One region of the Agrobacterium tumefaciens genome, then DNA from elsewhere that is predicted to be linked to it. Evidence: riboswitches for the same ligand, from Rfam matches in the RefSeq annotation. Region 1 holds a riboswitch; each other region holds the start of a gene.
The links. A riboswitch is a leader RNA that binds a small molecule or an ion and turns the genes downstream of it on or off. The one in region 1 is predicted to bind cobalamin.
Positions count from the first base shown of each region.

Region 2: it holds a riboswitch for cobalamin, as region 1 does, so the genes downstream of both, CFBP6623_RS02935 (CbtB domain-containing protein) here and nrdH (glutaredoxin-like protein NrdH) in region 1, are expected to answer to the same signal.
Region 3: it holds a riboswitch for cobalamin, as region 1 does, so the genes downstream of both, metE (5-methyltetrahydropteroyltriglutamate--homocysteine S-methyltransferase) here and nrdH (glutaredoxin-like protein NrdH) in region 1, are expected to answer to the same signal.
Region 4: it holds a riboswitch for cobalamin, as region 1 does, so the genes downstream of both, bluB (5,6-dimethylbenzimidazole synthase) here and nrdH (glutaredoxin-like protein NrdH) in region 1, are expected to answer to the same signal.

Region 1 covers NZ_CP039903.1:2,803,468-2,808,903, reverse strand. Annotated here, with positions in the region: gene nrdF (class 1b ribonucleoside-diphosphate reductase subunit beta) at 1-491, opposite strand, end outside; gene nrdE (class 1b ribonucleoside-diphosphate reductase subunit alpha) at 508-2,694, opposite strand; gene nrdI (class Ib ribonucleoside-diphosphate reductase assembly flavoprotein NrdI) at 2,682-3,080, opposite strand; gene nrdH (glutaredoxin-like protein NrdH) at 3,093-3,314, opposite strand; cobalamin riboswitch at 3,615-3,838, opposite strand; gene CFBP6623_RS13960 (nucleoside triphosphate hydrolase) at 3,972-4,601, opposite strand; gene CFBP6623_RS13955 (ATP-binding cassette domain-containing protein) at 4,598-5,380, opposite strand; gene CFBP6623_RS13950 (ABC transporter permease) at 5,380-5,436, opposite strand, start outside.
Region 2 covers NZ_CP039903.1:591,141-596,576, forward strand. Annotated here, with positions in the region: gene CFBP6623_RS02925 (c-type cytochrome) at 1-432, shown strand, start outside; gene CFBP6623_RS02930 (cytochrome c) at 520-1,440, shown strand; cobalamin riboswitch at 1,532-1,760, shown strand; gene CFBP6623_RS02935 (CbtB domain-containing protein) at 1,921-2,103, shown strand; gene CFBP6623_RS02940 (CbtA family protein) at 2,115-2,828, shown strand; gene CFBP6623_RS02945 (hypothetical protein) at 2,833-3,147, shown strand; gene CFBP6623_RS02950 (type 1 glutamine amidotransferase family protein) at 3,322-3,888, opposite strand; gene CFBP6623_RS02955 (GNAT family N-acetyltransferase) at 3,910-4,398, opposite strand; gene pip (prolyl aminopeptidase) at 4,583-5,436, opposite strand, start outside.
Region 3 covers NZ_CP039904.1:646,914-652,349, reverse strand. Annotated here, with positions in the region: gene xylF (D-xylose ABC transporter substrate-binding protein) at 1-397, shown strand, start outside; gene CFBP6623_RS18170 (sugar ABC transporter permease) at 485-1,789, shown strand; gene CFBP6623_RS18165 (ATP-binding cassette domain-containing protein) at 1,808-2,590, shown strand; cobalamin riboswitch at 2,651-2,867, shown strand; gene metE (5-methyltetrahydropteroyltriglutamate--homocysteine S-methyltransferase) at 2,968-5,319, shown strand.
Region 4 covers NZ_CP039903.1:1,403,681-1,409,116, reverse strand. Annotated here, with positions in the region: gene CFBP6623_RS07040 (NAD+ synthase) at 175-1,854, shown strand; gene CFBP6623_RS07035 (glyoxalase superfamily protein) at 2,076-2,453, opposite strand; gene CFBP6623_RS07030 (TolB family protein) at 2,645-3,475, shown strand; cobalamin riboswitch at 3,548-3,729, shown strand; gene bluB (5,6-dimethylbenzimidazole synthase) at 3,826-4,539, shown strand; gene CFBP6623_RS07020 (hypothetical protein) at 4,596-5,436, opposite strand, start outside.

The sequences.
Region 1 (5,436 bases):
CTTTCCAGAAACACGCTGGCGATCTTCTTCTTCAGCGGATCGCCGCTGTCATATTCACGCATGATGAGCGCGGATTTGCGCTGCAGGAACTCGTTTTCTTCCGACCAGCGATAGGCGTCGTCAACGTCAGGCGTGAGGCAAAGCGTCGAAAAGATCGAGGAATAGGAGCGGGCGTGCACGGCCTCCATGAAGGAGATGTTGGAAAGCACCGCCTCCTCATGCGGCGTTGCCGAATCCTCCATCAGGCGCACGGCGCCGACACCGTTCTGGATGGTGTCGAGCAAGGTCAGGCCAGTGAAGACACGGATCGTCAGTTTCTGTTCTTCCGGCTTCAGCGTTCCCCAGGAGGGGATGTCGTTGGAAAGCGGCACCTTTTCCGGCAGCCAGAAATTCGAGGTCAAACGGTTCCAGACTTCGAGGTCCTTGTCGTCCTCAATGCGGTTCCAGTTGACCGCGCGGATGCGGGACGCGGGTTTTACGGCGATGTTCATTGTCTTGTCCCTCAATTCAGAGCGTGCAGGAAACGCAGCCCTGAACCTGCGTGCCTTCCAGCGCCATCTGGCGCAAACGGATGTAATAGATGGTCTTGATGCCCTTCTTCCAAGCGTAGATCTGCGCGCGGTTGATATCGCGCGTGGTCGCCGTATCGCGGAAGAACAGCGTCAACGACAGGCCCTGGTCGACATGCTGGGTGGCGGCAGCATAGGTATCGATGATCTTTTCCGGGCCGATTTCATAGGCATCCTGATAATATTCGAGATTGTCGTTCGAGAGATAGGAAGCCGGGTAATAAACGCGGCCGATCTTGCCCTCTTTACGGATTTCGATCTTCGAGACGATCGGATGAATGGAAGAGGTGGAGTGGTTGATATAGGAGATCGAACCGGTTGGCGGTACGGCCTGAAGGTTCTGGTTATAGAGGCCCGATGCCATCACGTCCTGCTTCAACGCCTGCCAGTCTTCCTGCGTTGGAATGGCAATGCCGGCTTTTTCGAACAGCTCACGGACCTTTTCCGTCGCGGGCAACCATTCCCGGTCGGTATATTTGTCGAAATAGTCGCCCGAGGCATATTTGGAATTCTCAAAGCCCTTGAAGCTCTGGCCCCGTTCCACGGCAAGACGGTTGCTGGCGCGGATGGCGTGATAGGTCACGGTGTAGAAATAGATATTGGTGAAATCGACGCCTTCTTCAGAACCATAGAAGATGCGTTCGCGCGCCAGATAACCGTGCAGGTTCATCTGGCCAAGCCCGATGGCGTGGCTCGCATCATTGCCCTTTTCCACCGAAGGAACGGAGGAAATGTGGCTCATGTCCGACACTGCCGTCAGCGCCCGGATGGAGGTCTCGATCGTCTTGCCGAAATCGGCCGAATCCATCGCCGAGGCGATGTTCAGCGAGCCGAGATTGCAGGAAATATCCTTGCCCATATGGCTGTAGGACAAATCTGCATTAAATTCGCTTGCCTCGCTGACCTGCAGGATTTCCGAGCAGAGATTGCTCATGCTGATACGGCCGGCGACCGGATTGGCGCGGTTCACCGTATCCTCAAACATGATGTATGGGTAACCGCTTTCGAACTGGATCTCGGCGATCACCTGGAAGAATTCGCGCGCCTTGATCTTCTTCTTGCGGATGCGGCTATCGGCGACCATCTCGTGATATTTTTCGCTGACAGAAATCTCGGTCAACGGCACGCCATATACCCGCTCCACGTCATAGGGCGAGAACAGGTACATATCCTCGTTGTTGCGGGCGAGTTCGAAGGTGATGTCAGGGATAACCACCCCGAGCGACAGGGTCTTGATGCGGATTTTTTCGTCGGCGTTTTCGCGCTTGGTATCGAGGAAGCGCATGATGTCAGGGTGGTGGGCATGCAGATAGACTGCGCCGGCACCCTGACGCGCACCGAGCTGGTTGGCGTAGGAAAAGCTGTCTTCCAATAGCTTCATGACAGGAATGACGCCGGAAGACTGGTTTTCGATCTGCTTGATCGGCGCTCCGAATTCGCGAATATTGGTCAGGGACAGCGCCACGCCGCCGCCGCGCTTCGAAAGCTGCAGCGCCGAATTGATGGAGCGGCCAATGCTTTCCATATTGTCTTCCACACGCAGCAGAAAACATGAGACCAGTTCACCACGGCTCTTTTTGCCGGCGTTGAGGAATGTCGGGGTTGCCGGCTGGAAGCGGCCGGAAATGATCTCGTCCATCAGGTCGCGGGCAAGCTGCTCATCGCCGCGCGCCAGAGCCAGCGCCACCATGCAGACGCGGTCCTCGTAACGCTCCAGATAGCGTTTTCCGTCGAAGGTCTTCAGCGTATAAGAGGTGTAATATTTGAAGGCACCGAGAAAGGTCGGAAAACGGAATTTCCGGGCATAGGCCTCGTCATAGAGATCTCGAACGAAATTGAAGGAGTACTGGTCCAGCACCTCCTGCTCGTAATAGCCCTCCGTCACGAGATAATCGAGCTTTTCCCTGAGGTTATGAAAAAAGACGGTGTTCTGGTTGACGTGCTGAAGGAAATATTGCCGGGCGGCCAGGCGATCCTTGTCGAGCTGGATTTTCCCGTTCTCGTCGTAAAGGTTCAGCATCGCGTTCAGCGCATGATAGTCCAGAGCCGCTTCGAGCGGTTTCTGAGTTGTGGCTGCCGGCTGTTTGGCGTCCTTGCGCAGCGCGCTCGAGGTTAGCGTGTCCAAAATCGTTCCAATCCATGTTTGACGTTGGCGACATCTTCCTCCGTGCCGAGAAGCTCGAAGCGATAGAGAAACGGCACTGCGCATTTGCGCGAGACGATATCTCCGGCGGATGCGAAAGCTGCGCCAAAATTCGTGTTGCCCGCCGCGATGACACCGCGAATGAGATTTCGGTTGGAGGGCTCGTTCAAAAACCGGATGACCGGCTTCGGCACTGCCCCTTTCATACCGCCGCCGCCATAGGTGGGGGTAACGAGCACATAGGGCTCCGACACCTGAGGCACGTCATCCTCAGCACCGAGCGGCAGGCGAAACAAGCGCCGCTCGAGCTTCAGAAGGAAACGATGCGTGTTTTCAGAGCGGCTGGAATAATAAACGATCAGCCCCATCACGCTGCCGCCTCAGCTGATCGCGCCGATCATATCCGGCCGGAAACCCGCCCAATGGCGTTCGCCGGCGACGACCACGGGAACCTGCATGTAACCGAGGCCGCGAACGTGATCGAGCGCATCCGCATCTTCAGAAATATCGACTATCTCATAGGGGACACCGATGCGGTCCAGCGCGCGATAGGTGGCGGTGCATTGGACGCAGGCGGGCTTGCTGTAAACGGTGACGGTCATAATTTCCCTTTCGAAGCCGCATTACACACGGCTCAACATTGCCGATTGCGGTCGCAATCGGGTGGATGGATCTGTCATTCAGGTGAGGCGCACGGCTTAGAGGGTTTGTCGCATTTCCGGACGGAAACCGGTGTCCCTGAAAATGTTCCGGGCCGCGTAAGATCACTCTCTACGCCGATGAGCGCAGGAACTTAAAAAAATGCACTGGCATGACTTCACCCCGAAGCTTGTTCTGGAGGGGGCAGAAAAGGGCGAACGCAATTCATTTGCGCCATACCTTCCTTCCGGACACCCCGCCCGTGGACGTTTGCGCTCAAGGCAGGTCTCCTGACTTGCGGGTCACAACATCTGTTCCGGCCTTCCCGGGGCTTTTGACCCCAGTGACCCAAATCGGAACGATGCTCGCCGCTTACAGTTGCGGGGGCAGTTTCGGCCTTGCTTCGCCATAATGGCGTTACGCACCGAATTCCCGTCTTAGCTCCCAATCCTTGCGAATCGGAAGAACCTCGAACACCACATATAGTATATGAGGAAATTTTCACGTCAATGAATAGACACAGGAAAGCCCCACCCTGTGGATCAAAAAGATTCAACACATGGTCAACAAAGGCTTAACGACAAGTGCGCCTTGCCGCCACAGGACGGGAAAGCGTTAATCTATTCCCAGATATCGATGTGAATATCGGCGGGGCGGGTGTTCTCGATCACCCTTTTGCCGTTGGGAAGATCGTTTTCAAACAGCTTGGCGTGGACCGCAGCTGCATCAAGACCATAGCCCTGCCATCTGTTGCGCAGCCTCTCTTCAAGCACCGCGACGGACGGTCCAACGAAAATGGTGAGGTCGAAGTTATCGGAAAGCGCTGTCCAAGGCGCCTCGTTGAGCAGCAGATAATTGCCTTCAGCCAGGATGAAGTGGGTCTCAGGCGCGATGGCGCGGGCGGAAGCAATGGCGATTTCGCGGGAGCGGTCGAAAACCGGAACAAGCACCTCCTGCCCGCCCTTGCGAACGGCAAAGACGATATCGAGAAAACCACGCACGTCAAAGGTTTCGGGCGCGCCCTTGCGCGACAGCAGCCCTCGCTCTTCAAGTATGCCATTGTCCATATGGAAGCCATCCATCGGCAGGACGGCGGCCGTTTCGCCCCGTGCGAGCAAAGCGTCACAAAGGGCATCCGCCAGCGTGGATTTGCCGGCCCCAGGGGGACCGGCAATAGCGATGATAAAACGGGATTTGCCCTCTGCCCGCCGAAGAACATCCTCGGCGATCGTTTCAAGCTTCAGCGTCATGCGGCAAGCGTTTCCTTCGGCGCTTCCTTGGCGCCGGTCATGAAGGCGACGGCGTCGGACATGGAGTAGTCCTTCGGATTGATGACGCACAGGCGCTTGCCGAGCCGGTGGATATGGATGCGATCCGCAACCTCGAAAACATGCGGCATGTTGTGCGAGATGAGAACGATCGGCAACCCGCGCGAGCGCACGTCCAGAATAAGCTCCAGAACGCGCCGGCTTTCCTTGACACCAAGCGCCGCCGTCGGTTCGTCGAGTATGACGACCTTGGAGCCGAAGGCCGCCGCACGCGCCACCGCTACACCCTGCCGCTGGCCGCCGGAGAGGGTTTCCACCGCCTGATTGATGTTCTGGATCGTCATCAGGCCGAGTTCCGAGAGTTTCTCGCGGGCGAATTTTTCCATGGCCGGGCGGTCCAGCGCGCGGAAAAGACTGCCCTGAATGCCGGCTTTGCGGATTTCCCGGCCGAGGAACATATTGTCAGCTATGGAAAGTGCCGGTGAGAGCGCGAGGTTCTGATAGACCGTCTCGATGCCGGCCTTGCGCGCCTCGATGGGCGAGCGGAACTGCACGGGCTGGCCTTCCAGCCTGATCTCTCCCTCATCGGGCGTCACCGCACCGGAAATCGCCTTGATGAGAGAGGATTTGCCGGCGCCATTGTCACCGATGACAGCGAGGATTTCGCCCGGATAGAGATCAAAATCGGCATGGTCGAGGGCGGTTACCCGGCCGTAGCGTTTGACGAGATTGCGTGCTGTGAGAATGGGTTCTTTTGCCATCAGCCTGCTACCTTTCTGATCCACTGGTCGATTGCGACAGCCATGATGATGAGAAC
Region 2 (5,436 bases), 840 kb from region 1:
AAACTGAAAACCATCGCGGCGGCCATGCTTTTCGGCTGTCTTTGCGCCGGAGCGGTCTATGCTGCCGGCGAAGTCGAAAAACGCGAAGGCATGATGAAGCAGATTGGCGGTTCCATGGGTGCGCTCGCTGCCATCTCCAAGGGCCAGAAGCCCTTCGATGCCGAAGCCGTCAAGGCTGCCGTCACGACCATCAGCACCAATGCCAAGGCTTTCCCCGAACAGTTCCCCGCCGGCACCGAGACTGGAAGCGCGGCGGCTCCGGCCATCTGGGAAAATTTCGAGGACTTCAAGGCCAAGGCGGCCAAGCTCGGTGCTGATGCCGATACGGTTCTTGCCAATCTCCCCACCGATCAGGCGGGCGTCACCACCGCCATGCAGACGCTCGGCGCCGATTGCGGCACCTGCCACCAGACCTATCGTTTGAAGAAATAATCACGAATTTCAAAACGCCGCTTCCCGGCGGCGTTTTTTCACGTTGAAAGACACCTGATCAACTCGGGTGGGAATGGGGAGAGGGGTATGTCTTCCATTTGGACGAAGCTTGTGGGTGGGGCCGTGATCGCGGCCATTGCCGGCTATGGCATTTTCGCCTGGGTCACCGCGCCGCAGCGTCAGGCGCCCAGCCATTGGGTCAGCCTTGGCGAGCCGGATCTGGCCAATGGCGAAACGCTGTTCTGGGCGGGTGGCTGTGCAAGCTGTCATGCCGCACCGGATGCCACGGGTGACGCGTTGCGGACGCTCGCCGGCGGGCAGCCGCTGAAAAGCCCCTTCGGCACCTTCCATGTGCCCAATATTTCCTCTGATCCGCAGCACGGCATCGGCAGCTGGACGCTGGCGGAATTCGGCGATGCCATGACGCGCGGGGTGGGAAAGAACGGCGAACATCTTTACCCGTCCTTCCCTTACGCTTCCTATGCGCGCATGACGCAGAAGGATGTCAACGACCTGTTCGGTTATCTGAAAACCCTGCCGGCCAGCCAGAATGACGCGCCGGATCACGATCTGCCGTTTCCCTTCAACCTGCGCATGGCGCTCGGCGGCTGGAAGTTCCTGTATTTCGACACCTCCGCCCCGCCGCGCGTCGAGCTTGCCAATGCCAATGCCGAATTGCTGCGCGGCCAATATCTGGTGGAAGGGCCGGGCCATTGCGGCGAATGCCATACCCCGCGCGACGCTCTCGGCGGTTTCCTGAAAGACAAATGGCTGGCCGGCGGCCCCAACCCGGAAGGTGAGGGCCGTATCCCCGATATCACGCCCGGCTCTCAGAGCATCGGCGCCTGGACGACGGCCGATATTGCCGGTTATCTGGAAACCGGCTTCACCCCGGAATTCGACAGCGTCGGCGGCTCCATGGTCAAGGTGCAGCAGAACATGGCGCGTCTGACCGCCGAAGACCGCAATGCCATTGCCGCCTACCTTAAGGCGATCCCGTCTCGGTAAGGCGATACTTCGCCCGACGGATGACATTGAATGAGGTGCGTTACCGGCCGTATGAACATCTCGCCGCCATTGACTCCCGCACTTACCCGGCGGATAACATGACCGTGATGGTTCCTTCCGGGCGTTCCGGAAGGTGAAAAGGGAACACGATAGGGAGCCGATCCTCATTCGTGGCTGCCCCCGCAACTGTGAGCGGAGAGCCTGAAACGAAATGCCACTGGCAAGCCATCTCGCCCCTATTCAAGGCGAGGGCGATGCCGGGAAGGTGTTTCAGGTTTTGACCCGTAAGCCAGGAGACCTGCCATCGCGGAAATGTCCATGCCGGCGGGGTGTCCGGAAGAGCGGAATGTCAGGGTCGTCGGTTCGATATCCCTGTGTCAGTCTCGTATCCCCGTGGTGAAGTGTATCATATGCGGTCTTGTGGCTTTGGCCATTCGGCCGCTTCTTATGGCGCGGGGTCGCGCCGGGAGAGGGGTCACCATGTCTATCCAGCAGAATACGGCCAATGCAGCCGTTTCAGCAAAAACGGGCAGCTTCGCGCAATCGCTGACGGCGATCGTGCTGGGCCTGTTCGTCGTCGGTTTTGTCGGCTTTTCGCATGTGGAAGCTGTTCACAATGCCGCGCATGACACGCGTCATGCCAATGCCTTCCCCTGCCATTGAGGGGAAACGGCATGTCATTTTTTCGCAATATCGTTTTTACCGCCGTTCTGGTCGGCGTCGTCGGCGGTTTGGCCGTCTCGGCCATGCAGGCTTTCGGCACCACGCCGCTCATCCTTCAGGCCGAAACCTTTGAAAGCGCCGGCGGCGAAGCGGCCCACAGCCATGATGCGGCAGCACCCGGCGCTGCTGTTCCCGCCCATGAGCATAATGACGAGGCATGGGCTCCAGCCGATGGTTTCGAGCGCACCGCCTATACTGTTGCTGCCAATGTGCTGACGGCCATCGGTTACGCGCTTGTTCTGACCGGTCTCATCTCGCTGCGCGGCACCGATGCCGGCTGGCGCGAAGGCCTTCTGTGGGGCGTTGCCGGTTTTGCCGCCGTGATGCTCGCACCGATGATCGGCCTGCCGCCGGAATTGCCGGGAAGCCCGGCCGCAGCACTTGAGGCACGGCAGATCTGGTGGCTCTCGACGGTTGCCGCAACCGCGGGCGGCATTGCACTGATTGCGTTCCGCCGCGAGCCCTGGGCCATCGTTATGGCTCTGGTGTTGATCGTCGCGCCGCATGTGGTGGGCGCGCCGCTGCCGCCGGAAGGTGAACATGCGCTGGCGCCGCTGCCGCTGGAACGGCAGTTCATCGTTGCCGCCACCATCACCAGCTTCGTTTTCTGGGCGCTGCTTGGTACATTGAGCGCGTTTTTCCTGAAACGCTTCCAGTCGGCGTAAATCCATGCAGGACGCAGCGGAGTGGAGTGACGAACTCGATGCGCTGCGTTTTGCCGTTCCCGGTCACGGCGCTTTCTGCGCCGTGCACCGCCTTGCCTTCAAGGCAGTTTTGGGCGCAAGTCCTGATCGTGATGCGGCGCTTGCCTATTTTTATGACCACGAAGCTGCCTTTGCCGCTGCGGCAATCGCCAAGATCAAACGATCAAACTTGCCCGCCGGCCGCAGCCTGCATTTGAACAGCCGCGATATCCGCCGTGCGATTGCCGGCGAGGGGCCGGAGTTTGCGGCGCGTGTCTGCCGGGTGCTTGATCGGCACTGACTGGCCTGATGTTCCCACTTCCGTCATGCCGGCCTTGAGCCGGTATCCAGCCAGCCCAGGTCCCTGGGCTGAAAAGACTCTTCTCGTCGCGCAGACGCGGGTCGGCTGGATTCCGGCTCAAGGCCGGAATGACGGGGAAGTGGAGAGATTGTACGGCATCAAGACGGCTGCGCCTTACCGATGCTCCGCTGCAAAAACCTGAAGTTCCGCCTCGGCTTCCGGACCAAAGAGGCCGAGGTTTTTCAGAATTTCCACCGCAAAACTCACCGGCGCGCTGCCGGCTGCCGTGATGATGCCGCCATCGCTCACCGCCTTCGGCTGGTCGCGATAAAGACCATCGCCATTATAGGCCGGATAGGCCTTGTGTGAGGCGAGCGAATTGCCGGTATGGGCGACCTCGTTCAGGATACCCGTGCCCGCCAGCGCGCTTGCCGCCGCACAGATACCGGCAACCAGCCGGTCCTTTTCGCGAAAGCGATGCACCAGCCCGCCAAGATCGGCGGCCGTGCCCTTCTCCCAGCTGAGACCGCCGGGAATGACGAGCGCATCGATGCTGTCAGGATCAAGCGCAGCATAGGAGGTTTCGGGCGTCACATTCAGCCCGCCCATCGATGTTACCGGCTGCCCGTCCGGGCTGGCATGAACGATCTCGACGCCGAGATAGCTGCGTGCCGCCGCCGCAAGCAGCGCCGGTTCCCAGTCCGCAAAATCCTGTGCCAGCGCAATGGCGATCCGTGTCATGGCCGTCTCCGTCGGTTTTGATCAGGCGATGGACTGCATGTAGCGCATGCCGGTAACCGGACGCGGCGCGAAATCCATGTTTTCGTAGAAACGATGCGCCGCCACATTGCCGGTCGTGGCGCTGACGGACAGATAGTCGCAACCCAGCCGCTTGGCGATATCACGGGCGCGGGAAACCAGATGCTGGCCGGTGCCGTGGCCGCGATGACCGTCGCGCACGAAGAGATGGTGCAGCTCAAGCCCGCGCCGGCCTTCCTGCGCCCTGTAGAGCGGCAGAAGCAGTGCGTAGCCGATCAGCGCGCCATCGGCTTCGGCAACGAGACCATGCACCCAGGGCAGGGGGCCGAACAGGTCGCGCTCAAGCTTGGCGGGCGTGATTGCCGCCGCATCACCATGGTAGGAGGCAAGCAGCGTGATCATCTCGTTAAGCTCGGGCAAATCCGTCTTGCGCGCGCCGCGAATGATGACGACGGGCGGTCTTTCCAGTGTAAGGGAGCTATCTTCGGTCATTTTTTCGGTCCTTTGGTCTTATCGGTGCCGTCAGGACGTTTGAAAACAACAAAGCCGCCTGACGGCGGCTTGTTGACAATATGATCTGTCGAGCCGCCCTTAAAGGTAGGCCCAAAAGTACGAGCAGGAGATGGGTGCGCGTTCGTTGATCATGTCATTGCAATGCGCCCGAATCCGTAATCTGTCAAGCGGCTTCAATTTGCAAATCGTGCGATTGCTGAAACAATCGCATCTTCCATCCCCGCATCCCCGCATCCCCGGTGGAATGCCCGGCTGCACCTATGGCCATCAGCTCGCTTCCCGGCCATGCGGCGGCAAGTTCGCAAGCGGTGACGGGCGGTCCCTGCAGGTCGCGCATGCCCTGGATGAGCACGCAGGGAATGCCGGAAAGCAGGCCGGCATTGCGGAGAAGCACGCCGTCCTCCAGCCATGCCGCATGGTGGAAGTAATGGGCGCAGAGGCGGGCGCGGGTCAGAATATAATCGGCGTCGCGCCATTTTTCCGGAAAGGCCGAGCTTGCCTCCGCGCTGATCGAGCCCGCCTCCCACACATGCCACTCAAGTGCTGCCATGCGGCGGATGGCCGGGTCAGGATCGTTCAAAAGCTGGAGATACGCGCCGACGGGATCTTCCTTCGCCATGTGATCCGGGATAGCCGCGATGAAACGCTGCCACTGTTGCGGCAGAAACATCGCCAGCCCCTTGTAAAGCCAGTCGATCTCCTTTTGCCGCGTGGTGGTGACGCCGGCCAGCACCATCGCGCGCACCCGATTTGGGTGGCGCTGGGCATAGGCCAGCGCGAGCGTGGCGCCCCAGGAGCTGCCATAAACCAGCCAGTCATCCACCGAAAGCGCGAAGCGGATGGCCTCCATATCGTCGATCAGGTGATGTGTGCTGTTGTGCGCAAGGCTCTCGCTAGCATTCGGCGTGCTTTTGCCGCAGCCGCGCTGGTCGAACTGGATGATGCGGTAAAGGGCGGGATCGAAGTAGCGTCTGGCAGTCGCCGAAAGCCCGGAACCGGGGCCGCCATGCAGCAGGA
Region 3 (5,436 bases), on a different replicon from region 1:
TGCCTCGAATGACGGCACGGCCGGTGGCGCTATTGCCGCTCTCGCTGCGCAGGGCATGGCCGGTTCGGTTCCCGTTTCCGGTCAGGATGCAGACTTCGCGGCACTTAACCGCGTTGCGCTTGGCACGCAGACGGTATCGGTCTGGAAAGACAGCCGCGAACTCGGCAAGGAAGCAGCCGGCATCGCGCTGGAACTGGCCGGCGGCAAGAAGATGACGGAAATCAAGGGCGTCACCAGCTTTGATGGCGGTCCGAAAAAGGTAGCGATGCAGTCGGTCTTCCTCAAGCCGATCGCGATCACCAAGGACAATCTGAACGTCGTCATCGATGCCGGCTGGATCAAGAAGGAAACGGCCTGCCAGGGTGTGAAGGCCGGAACCGTGAAGGCCTGCGACTAAGACCCAAGGGTCCAGCTTTGGGCGCTGCGCCACATCGGTGGCGTGGCGCCTTTCAGATGTAAGGAGGACCGGCAGTTCATGGCCGATATGACCCAATCCAATTCCACAGCGTCGCAAAAGACGGAAAAGACAGGCTCGATAACGCGCTTCATCAGTGCCACGGAGCTGGATACCAGGCTGCTCGGCATGGTCGGGGCGCTTCTTCTGATCTGGATCGGATTTCATATCCTGTCTGGCGGCCTGTTCCTGACGCCGCGAAACCTCTGGAACCTTTCAGTGCAGACCGCGTCCGTGGCTGTCATGGCAACCGGCATGGTGCTTGTCATCGTCACCCGCAATATCGATCTGTCGGTCGGGTCGATCCTCGGTTTTTCCGGCATGATCATGGGGGTCATGCAGGCAGAAATCCTGCCGCAGCTTCTCGGCTTCGAACATTGGGCGACATGGATCGTCACGCTTCTCACCGGCATTCTCGTCGGCGGCGCGATCGGCATGTTGCAGGGCTCGATCATCGCTTTCCTGAACGTGCCGTCCTTCATCGTCACGCTCGGCGGGTTGCTGGTCTGGCGCGGTGGCACCTGGTTTATTACCAGCGGGCGTACCGTTGCGCCGATGGATTCCACCTTCCGTCTGATGGGCGGCGGCACCAATGGCTCGATTGGCGCGACATGGAGCTGGATCGCCGCTGTCGTGGCCTGCGTCGCCATCGTGGCGGCCATCCTGAATTCCCGCCATCAGCGTCGCCGTTTCGGTTTTCCGCTGCGGCCGGTCTGGGCGGAATATTTTCTGGTGGCGCTCGGCTGCCTCATTGTTATCGGTTTTGTGGCGGTGGTGAACAGCTACCCCTGGCCTATCAACATTGCCCGCAACTATGCTGACGCCAATGGCATAACCTGGCCGGAAGGCGGGTTGTTCATTGCGCACGGCATTGCCGTTCCGGTGCTGATGGCGCTTGCGGTTGGTGCGGTCATGACCTTCATCGCCACGCGGCTGCGCTTCGGGCGTTATGTCTTCGCCATTGGCGGCAACCCGGAGGCTGCGGAGTTGGCCGGCATCAAGACCCGCTGGGTCACGGTCAAGATCTTCACGCTGATGGGCGTTCTCTGCGCCATCGCCGCAGCCATCTCGACCGCTCGCCTCAATGCGGCCACCAATGCGCAAGGGGAGCTGGACGAGCTTTACACCATCGCGGCGGCTGTCATCGGCGGCACCTCGCTTGCCGGCGGTGTCGGCACCATAGCGGGCGCGATGCTCGGCGCGCTCGTCATGCAGTCGCTGCAATCCGGCATGGTGCTGGTGGGTATTGATACGCCCTTCCAGCGCATCGTCGTCGGTGTGGTTCTGGTCGTCGCCGTCTGGCTCGACACCATCTACCGCGCCCGCGCCAAGTAAGAACCGAGGAGAACTCCTATGACGGACCAAGTCACGCCCCTCGTGGAAATGCGCAATATTTCCATTTCCTTCGGCGGCATCCATGCGGTGGAAAACGCCTCTGTTGACCTTTTCCCCGGTGAGGTGGTCGCCCTTCTCGGCCACAACGGCGCGGGCAAATCGACCCTTATCAAGATCCTCTCCGGCGCCTACCGGCGCGATGGCGGCGATATCCTCATCAATGGCGAGGATGCGGATATCCGTAATCCCCGCGACGCTAAGAAATACGGCATCGAGACCATCTACCAGACGCTGGCCGTGGCCGACAATGTCGATGCGGCGGCCAATCTTTATCTCGGTCGCGAGCTGAAAACGAAATGGGGCACGCTTGACGATGTCGCCATGGAAGCCTCAGCCCGCGAGGTGATGGGGCGTCTCAATCCCAATTTCCGGCGGTTCAAGGAGCCGGTGAAGGCGCTGTCCGGTGGCCAGCGGCAGTCCGTCGCCATTGCCCGCGCCATTCTGTTCGATGCCCGTATCCTCATCATGGATGAGCCAACGGCGGCACTCGGGCCGCAGGAGACGGCGCAGGTGGGCGATCTCGTCAAGGAGCTGAAACGGCAGGGCATCGGCATCTTCCTCATCAGCCACGATATTCACGATGTCTTCGATCTTGCCGACCGGGTCTTCGTGATGAAAAACGGCAAGGTTGTCGGCCATGCCCGGACTGAGGATGTCACTAAAGACGAGGTTCTGGGCATGATCATTCTCGGCAAGGTGCCCTCGGGTGCCGTTCCGGGGCCGGGCGCGGTCGCATCCTGAAATGGGGAAATAAAGACATAAAGATTTCTTTATGTCTATTGACATCGTGACGCCTGTGGTGAGAAATGCTGACGTCATGGTTCTCCGGGCCTGAATGTTTCAATCTCGGAGCTAAGAGGGAATCCGGTGCGCCGACGATCGGCAAGGCCGGAGCTGCCCCCGCAACTGTAAGCGGCGAGCCTTTGTCCATCCACGTCACTGGGGTGAAAACCCCCGGGAAGACGGGCAAAGGCGACGACCCGTAAGCCAGGAGACCTGCCAGGACAAAATAACGTCCACGGGCGGGGTGTCCCGGTGGTTGCTGCAATGGTTCGGCAAAGGTCGGGCCTGCACGCGTCCGCTTTACCCATGCCCCCACAACCAAATGGGGTATGACAATGCCAAACAAGACCATTCCAGTCGCATCGCTCGGTTTTCCGAGAATTGGCTGCCATCGCGAATTGAAGTTCGCGCTTGAAGGCTTCTGGTCGGGAAAGATTCCCGAGACGGAACTTCTTGAAACCGCCGCCAGGCTGCGCGCCGAAAACTGGGTGCTTCAGCGCGAGAAGGGGATCGCCCACATCCCCTCCAATGATTTCTCCCTCTATGATCATGTTCTTGATACAGCCGTGATGGTGGGTGCCATTCCGTCGGTCTACGGATGGGAAGGTGGAGACGTTTCCCTGTCGACCTATTTCGCCATGGTGCGTGGCAGCCAGAGCGAGGCCCATGCGGGTTGCGGCCACGCCCACGGGGCAGATGACCTTCACGGGTTGGGCGTTCGGGCGCTGGAAATGACCAAGTGGTTCGACACGAATTATCATTACATGGTGCCGGAGGTTTCCGAGGATCAGCATTTCGTGCTCACCTCGCAAAAGCCGGTCGAGCATTTTCTTGAGGCGAAGGCGCTCGGCATTCACACTCGTCCCGTCATCCTCGGTCCGGTCACCTTCCTGAAACTTGCCAAGGCGCGGGAGGCCGTTTTCAAGCCGCTCGATCTGCTGGCGAAGCTATTGCCTGTTTACGAAGAACTGCTGCGCCGTCTGCATGCGGCCGGTGCGAACTGGGTACAGATAGACGAACCAGTTGCCGCGTTGGACCTTTCCGAGGGTGAACGCCATGCGCTCACAATGGCCTATCAGACCTTGTCGAAAGCCGCGCCGGACCTGAAAATCCTCGTCGCCACCTATTTCGGCGGGCTTGAGGACAATCTGGAAACCGTTGTGGCACTTCCGGTCGCGGGTCTTCATATTGATCTGGTGCGTGCGTCCAATGAGTTCGAGGCTGTGCTGAAGGCTTTGCCCGCAAATCGCGTCCTTTCGCTCGGTGTCATTGATGGTCGTAACATCTGGCGTGCCGATCTTGCGGCAATCGTTGATCGGCTGGAAGCGGCCATTGCCGCGCGGGGCGTAGAAGCGTTTCAAATTGCTCCTTCCTGCTCGCTGCTGCATGTTCCCGTCGATCTCGAACTGGAAACCGGCCTTGATGCCGACCTGAAAAGCTGGCTTTCCTTCGCAACCCAAAAGCTCGGCGAGCTTGCGACGCTCGGCAGGGCGCTCGGTGAGGGCAAGGTTGCGGTTGCGGCTGAACTGGGCGCGGCTTCGAAGGCAGCTGCCACACGCGCCTCGTCGCCAAAGGTGACGAATACAGCCGTGCAGAAACGTATCGGAACGATCGGCGAGGCCGACAGGCAGCGGACGAGCGCCTTTGCCGAACGGCAGAAGGTGCAGGCGCAGGCCATCACCCTGCCGCTCTTCCCGACGACGACCATCGGCTCCTTCCCGCAGACGCCGGAGGTGCGCAAGGCCCGGTCCGCGCATGCGAAAGGTGCCCTGACAGATGCGCAATATGAAGGCTTTCTGCAAAAGGAAACCGAAGCAACCATCCGTTGGCAGGAAGAAATAGGTCTCGATGTCCTCGTTCACGGCGAGTTCGAGCGCAACGACATGGTGCAATATTTCGGCGAGCAGCTTTCCGGCTTCGCTTTCACTCAGCACGCATGGGTGCAGAGTTACGGCTCGCGTTATGTCCGCCCGCCGATCATCTTCGGCGATGTGTCGCGGCCGAAACCGATGACGGTTCGCTGGTGGGAATATTCGCAGTCACTCACTGATAAACCCGTCAAGGGCATGCTGACCGGTCCGGTAACGATCCTCAACTGGTCTTTCGTCCGCGACGATATCGCCAGAAGCTTGACATGCCGGCAGATCGCGCTGGCCATCCGTGATGAGGTCAATGATCTCGAGGCGGCAGGCGCGCAGATGATCCAGATCGATGAAGCAGCTCTTCGTGAAGGTCTGCCGCTTCGGCATCGGGATTGGCAGCACTATCTCGGCTGGGCGGTGGAGTGCTTCCGCATTTGCTCGAGCGGCGTGGGCGATCACACACAGGTCCACACCCATATGTGCTATTCGGAGTTCAACCAGATCATCGATGCGATTGCCGCAATGGATGCCGACGTGATTTCCATCGAGACCTCACGTTCGAAGATGGAACTGCTGGATGCTTTCCGGACCTACAAATATCCGAACCAGATCGGCCCCGGCGTTTACGACATCCATTCGCCGCGTGTACCGGCCGTCGGCGAAATGGTTGACCTTCTGGCACTGGCGCGAGAGCGGCTTGACGATCGGCAACTCTGGATCAACCCGGATTGCGGCCTGAAAACCCGCAAATGGGAAGAGGTGAGGCCGGCGCTCGTCAACATGGTCGCCGCAGCTGCGGAACTTCGGCGCGCGCTGCCCCGATAATAGGCGAGGCCCGGCGAAAAACCGGGCCTCGATCATCATTTACGATGAAATCCCTTGGGAGGGGCTATGCGCAGGCAGATGCAAGATGCGTCAATTCATTTCAAGGCGTTCCCGGCT
Region 4 (5,436 bases), 1.4 Mb from region 1:
GTCGCAAAAGTGTCATGTAACTGTCACATAAGCGCGATGAACGCGACATGAACTTTGCGGAGGATGGCTGGAGCGGTGATAACCTTAGCGTGAACGCAGCGGTGGCGCATCGTCCAGGCGATGGCATGCAATTGCCGCGTTGCGGAGCGGCCACGGGCGCGGTATTGAAATGGCATGAGCGACAGACACGATATCCAGAACCATCTCCGGATTGCCGTCGGGCAGTTCAATCCCACCGTTGGCGACGTGGCGGGCAATCTCGCCAGGGCGCGTGAGGCAAGGGCCGATGCGGCAACGCAGGGCGCCGATCTCCTGCTTCTGACCGAGCTGTTCATATCCGGCTACCCGCCTGAAGATCTGGTGCTGAAGCCGGCGTTCCTGAAGGCCTGCCTGAAGGCCGTGGAAGAGCTGGCAGCGGACACCGCCGATGGCGGGCCGGGTGTCGTTATCGGTTTTCCGCGTCAGGGCGAGACGGGCCGGTACAATTCGGTGGCGCTTTTGGATGGCGGCAAGATCATTGCGCTGCGCGACAAGATCGACCTGCCGAATTACGGCGAGTTCGACGAAAAACGCGTTTTCGCCGAAGGGTCGATCTCCGGTCCCTATAATTTCCGTGGGGTCAGGATCGGTATTCCGATCTGCGAGGAAATCTGGAACGACATGGGCGTGTGTGAGACGCTGGCCGAAAGCGGGGCGGAAATCCTGCTGGTGCCGAACGGTTCGCCCTATTATCGCGGCAAGCTGGACGTGCGCCACCAGGTGGCGCTGCGGCAGGTGATCGAAAGCGGTCTGCCTCTCGTCTTCGCCAACCAGCTGGGTGGGCAGGATGAGCTGGTGTTCGACGGTGCTAGCTTTGCCTTTAATGCCGACAAGACGCTTGCTTTCCAGATGAGCCAGTTCGAGGCAACACTTGCCGTCACCGACTGGAAACGCACGGCAGACGGCTGGCATTGCGACAGCGGACCATTCTCGAAAATTCCCGAAGGCGAGGAGGCGGATTACCGTGCCTGCATGCTGGGCTTTCGGGATTACGTCAACAAGAACGGTTTCAAGAGCGTGGTTCTCGGCCTTTCCGGCGGCATCGATTCGGCGATCTGTGCCGCCCTTGCCGTGGATGCGCTGGGCGAGGAGCGGGTGCGCTGCATCATGCTGCCTTACCGCTATACTTCGGAAGAATCGCTGAAGGATGCGGCCGATTGCGCCAGGGCGCTGGGCTGCCGTTACGATATCGTGCCGATCGTCGAGCCGGTGGAGGGTTTCCTCTCGGCGTTGTCAGATCTCTTCGAGGGCACGGAAGAGGGCATTACCGAGGAAAACCTGCAGAGCCGCACGCGCGGCACCATTCTCATGGCCGTCTCGAACAAGTTCGGCTCGATGGTGGTGACGACGGGCAACAAGTCGGAAATGTCGGTGGGTTATGCCACGCTCTACGGCGACATGAATGGCGGTTTCAACCCCATCAAGGACCTCTACAAGATGCAGGTCTATGCCATTTCCAGCTGGCGCAACGCCCATGTGCCACCGGGCGCACTTGGTCCCTCCGGCGAGGTGATCCCCGCCAATATCATCGCGAAGGCCCCGTCGGCCGAATTGCGCCCCAACCAAACCGACCAGGATTCGCTGCCGCCCTATCCGGTGCTGGACGATATTCTGGAATGCCTTGTCGAGAAGGAAATGTCGGTCGAGGAAATTCTGGCGCGCGGCCATGATGTGGCCACCGTGCACCGGGTGGAGCATCTGCTCTACCTTGCCGAATACAAGCGCCGGCAATCTGCGCCGGGCGTGAAGATCACCAAGAAGAATTTCGGCCGTGACCGGCGTTATCCGATTACCAACCGGTTTCGTGACAGGTGATTGGTGGGTGGAGGGTGCTGCTCATTTCTTCTCCCCGCCGGGGAGAAGATGCCCCGAAGGGGCAGATGAGGGGGCCAGCTCTCCGCATATCTCTACCGTCGCCCCCTCATCCGGCGCTGCGCGCCACCTTCTCCCCGGCGGGGAGAAGAAATGAGCGGCACACGCTCGGTCCACAATGAGGATAAACAGACGGCGCGGACACGCCGCGCCGCCGATTCATCTCAAATAACCTGCCCCACATCGATGCGGTTGCCGTCAGGGTCTTCAAAGACAAAGGCGCGCAGGCCATAATCCTTGTCCTGCAGGCCCTTGATGATGCGCAACCCGTGGCTCTTGCAGAGCGCGTGCAGCGCATCGACATCGCTGACCATCATATGCGCCACGTTGAAGGGCGCTGCCTTATGGGTGGGCTGCAATGTCAGGTGCAGTTCGGCATTGCCCTGTTTGAGGATCATGAAACCGACGGGGTTGCCGTTTTCGAAGGTTTTTGTGAAGCCCAGCACACCGACATAAAAATCATGGGCCTTTTCGATATTTCTGACAGGAAGCATTGCGGCGATCCGCCCGAAGCGGATGCCGTGATCGGCGATGGTATTCATCGCGGAACCTCGGATCTGGGAGAAACGGGGAGGGTTACGGGCGGTGCCGGAACGCTGGCGTTTTTTCCGATTTGAATTTGCAGGACGGTGCCTGCGGTCATAGGATCATAATCACCATGGCGGCGAAAGCAAACGGAATGTCTGCACCAGCCAAGGGTCCGATCCAGACTATCGACAGCCCGGGAGGCAGCATGCGCAGTTCCATCGAAATCTTCAACATCCGCACCCGGCAGATGCGGGCGGTGTGGCAGACGCCGGAATTGTTCGAAGCGCCGAACTGGTCGCCGGATGGCAAATATCTGCTGTTGAACAGCGAGGGGTTGCTCTATCGCCTGTCCCCATTCGGTGACTCCTCACCGGAGAAGGTCGATACCGGCTTTGCGACGCAATGCAACAACGACCACGGCATTTCGCCTGACGGTTCGCTCTATGCCATTTCCGACAAGGTGGAATTCGGCAAGAGCGCCATCTATCTTTTGCCATCGACGGGCGGCACGCCGAAGCTGATGACGAAGAACCTTCCCTCCTACTGGCACGGCTGGGCGCCGGACGGGAAGAGTTTCGCCTATTGCGGCATTCGCGATCAGGTCTTCGACATCTATTCCATGGATATTGAGAGCGGCGTCGAAACACGCCTTACCCATGGCGAGGGCCGCAATGACGGGCCGGATTATTCGCCTGACGGTGGGTGGGTCTATTTCAATTCCAGCCGCACGGGGCTGATGCAGATCTGGCGGGTGCGGGTGGACGGTTCCGCCGTCGAGCGCATTACCGACAGTTCCTATGGTGACTGGTTTCCACATCCGTCTCCCAAAGGTGACAAGGTGGTGTTTGTCTCCTATGGCGGCGATGTCTTCGACCATCCGCGTGATCTTGATGTGCGGGTGCGGCTGATGGATATGGATGGCGGCAATGTTGAAACGCTGTTTGAGCTTTTCGGCGGGCAGGGGACGATGAACTCGCCCAACTGGTCGCCTGACGGGGATGAATTCGCTTATGTGCGCTATTTCCCTGTGGAATGATGCGATTTGGTTTTCGTTGAGGTCACATTGCCGCACCGCCCTTACGATACTTGCATTCGCAAGTCCTCTTGATCATAAGTTTTCTCGTCAGGTGCCCGCCCTTGCGGCGGGAGAATCGGGAATTCGGTGAAAAACCGGAACGTGCCCAGCGCTGTGAGGCGGATGCCCTTTTCATAAGCCACTGAAGTTATTCGGGAAGGCGAAAGGGGCGGATGAAGTCGAGTCAGAAGACCGGCCTGGCAGGATAGACCGAACCGCGCGGACGGCGGCAGGTTGCTGAAGAGGCGCGTTGTGCGCGCGAAACCGGTATGGTTTCGGCAGCGGCGCGCCCGCATTGTTGGGGTTAAACGATGCCGACCGATCCGTCCGCTGGCGATCCATTGCAAGCCAGCCCATTCGACCACGCGCTTTCGCCCGCCCGCCCGTTTTCCGGTGCGGAACGCGAGGCGATTTACCGCGCCATCGAGACGCGCCGCGATGTGCGTGACCAGTTCCTGCCCGATCCGCTGCCGGACGAACTTGTCGAGCGTCTGTTAAAAGCGGCGCATTCGGCTCCCTCGGTCGGTTTCATGCAGCCGTGGAATTTCACGCTCGTCACTGATGCTGCCATCCGTCAGGCGGCCTTTGTGGCCTTCAGCCGCGCCAATGAAGAGGCAGCGGCGATGTTTACGGGCGAGCAGCAGGCGCTTTATCGCAGTCTCAAGCTCGAAGGCATCCGCAAGGCGCCGCTCAGCATCTGCGTCACCTGCGATCCCACACGCGGTGGCAAGGTGGTGCTGGGCCGCACCCATAATCCGCGCACGGATGTCTATTCCACCGTCTGCGCCATCCAGAACCTCTGGCTCGCGGCGCGTGCCGAAGGCGTCGGCGTCGGCTGGGTCAGTATTTTCCACGATAGCGACATTCGCACCATCCTCGGTATTCCCGACCATATTGAAATCGTCGCCTGGCTCTGCCTCGGCCGTGTCGATACGCTCTACAACGAGCCGGAACTGGCGGTGAAAGGCTGGCGGCAGCGCGTGCCGCTGGAGGAGCTGGTGTTTCGTAACCGCTGGGGCGGTTGACCGGCGACATCCACTCCTCCCGGCCGAAGCCGGGAAGGGTGGTGGCGACCGTCTCTTCAAACGACGGTGCAGTTAAAAAGATTGAGGATGGGATGAATGGGGCTGGCGAGGCTGATCGCGCCGCTTGCGCCCCAGAACAATCCGACGACATTGTTGCCGGCGGTGTCGATGACAGCGCTGCCGCTATCGCCCGGCTGGCTGAAGACCTCGCCGGCGCGGCGCGGCGATATGCCGATCTGGTTGCGCATATTCGGCTGCTGCACGTCGTAAAAGCCGGAAACGACGCCATTGGTGATATTGCTGGTCACGCCCGATTTCGTAACATTCATGTTGAGCGCCGCAACGGCCGCCCCCACCGGCGAGGGGAGGTTGTAGATTGCGCCGATGGTGGCGAGCCGGCCATTCGCCGGGCTGGCGACGGCCGCATCGACGCCATAGGTCGTTCCCTGATAGACGATGTTGCCTTTCTGGAAAGCGACGATATTGGCGGCAAGATCGCCAAACCAGGTGCGCGCCGGCTGCGACACGTCATCGCCGACCTGGGCATTGTCCCGGCAGATGACATGCTCGTTGCTCATGATCAGCGGCGTTCCGTTGGCGGCCCGCACGACCAGCCCGATGGTGCCGACGGTATCCGTCCAGGACCAGTAATCCGGGCTGCCGCTGATGCCGCCGACCATCGGTTCCACGACTTTTTCGCGCGGGTTGTCGGAGAGGCGTCTGGGGTGATCCTTCCATGCCGTCCCGGGCGCGGGCAGTTCTCGCACCGCCTCGCTCGGGCGGTCGAAGGATCCTTCCCGCACCTGCAGCGGCGCGCCGCCCAGCGTCGTCATCAGACCCGCCTTCAGCGATGGATCCGGCGCGCGGTGGTAAAGGATCAGGCCAAGCTCCTGTGTC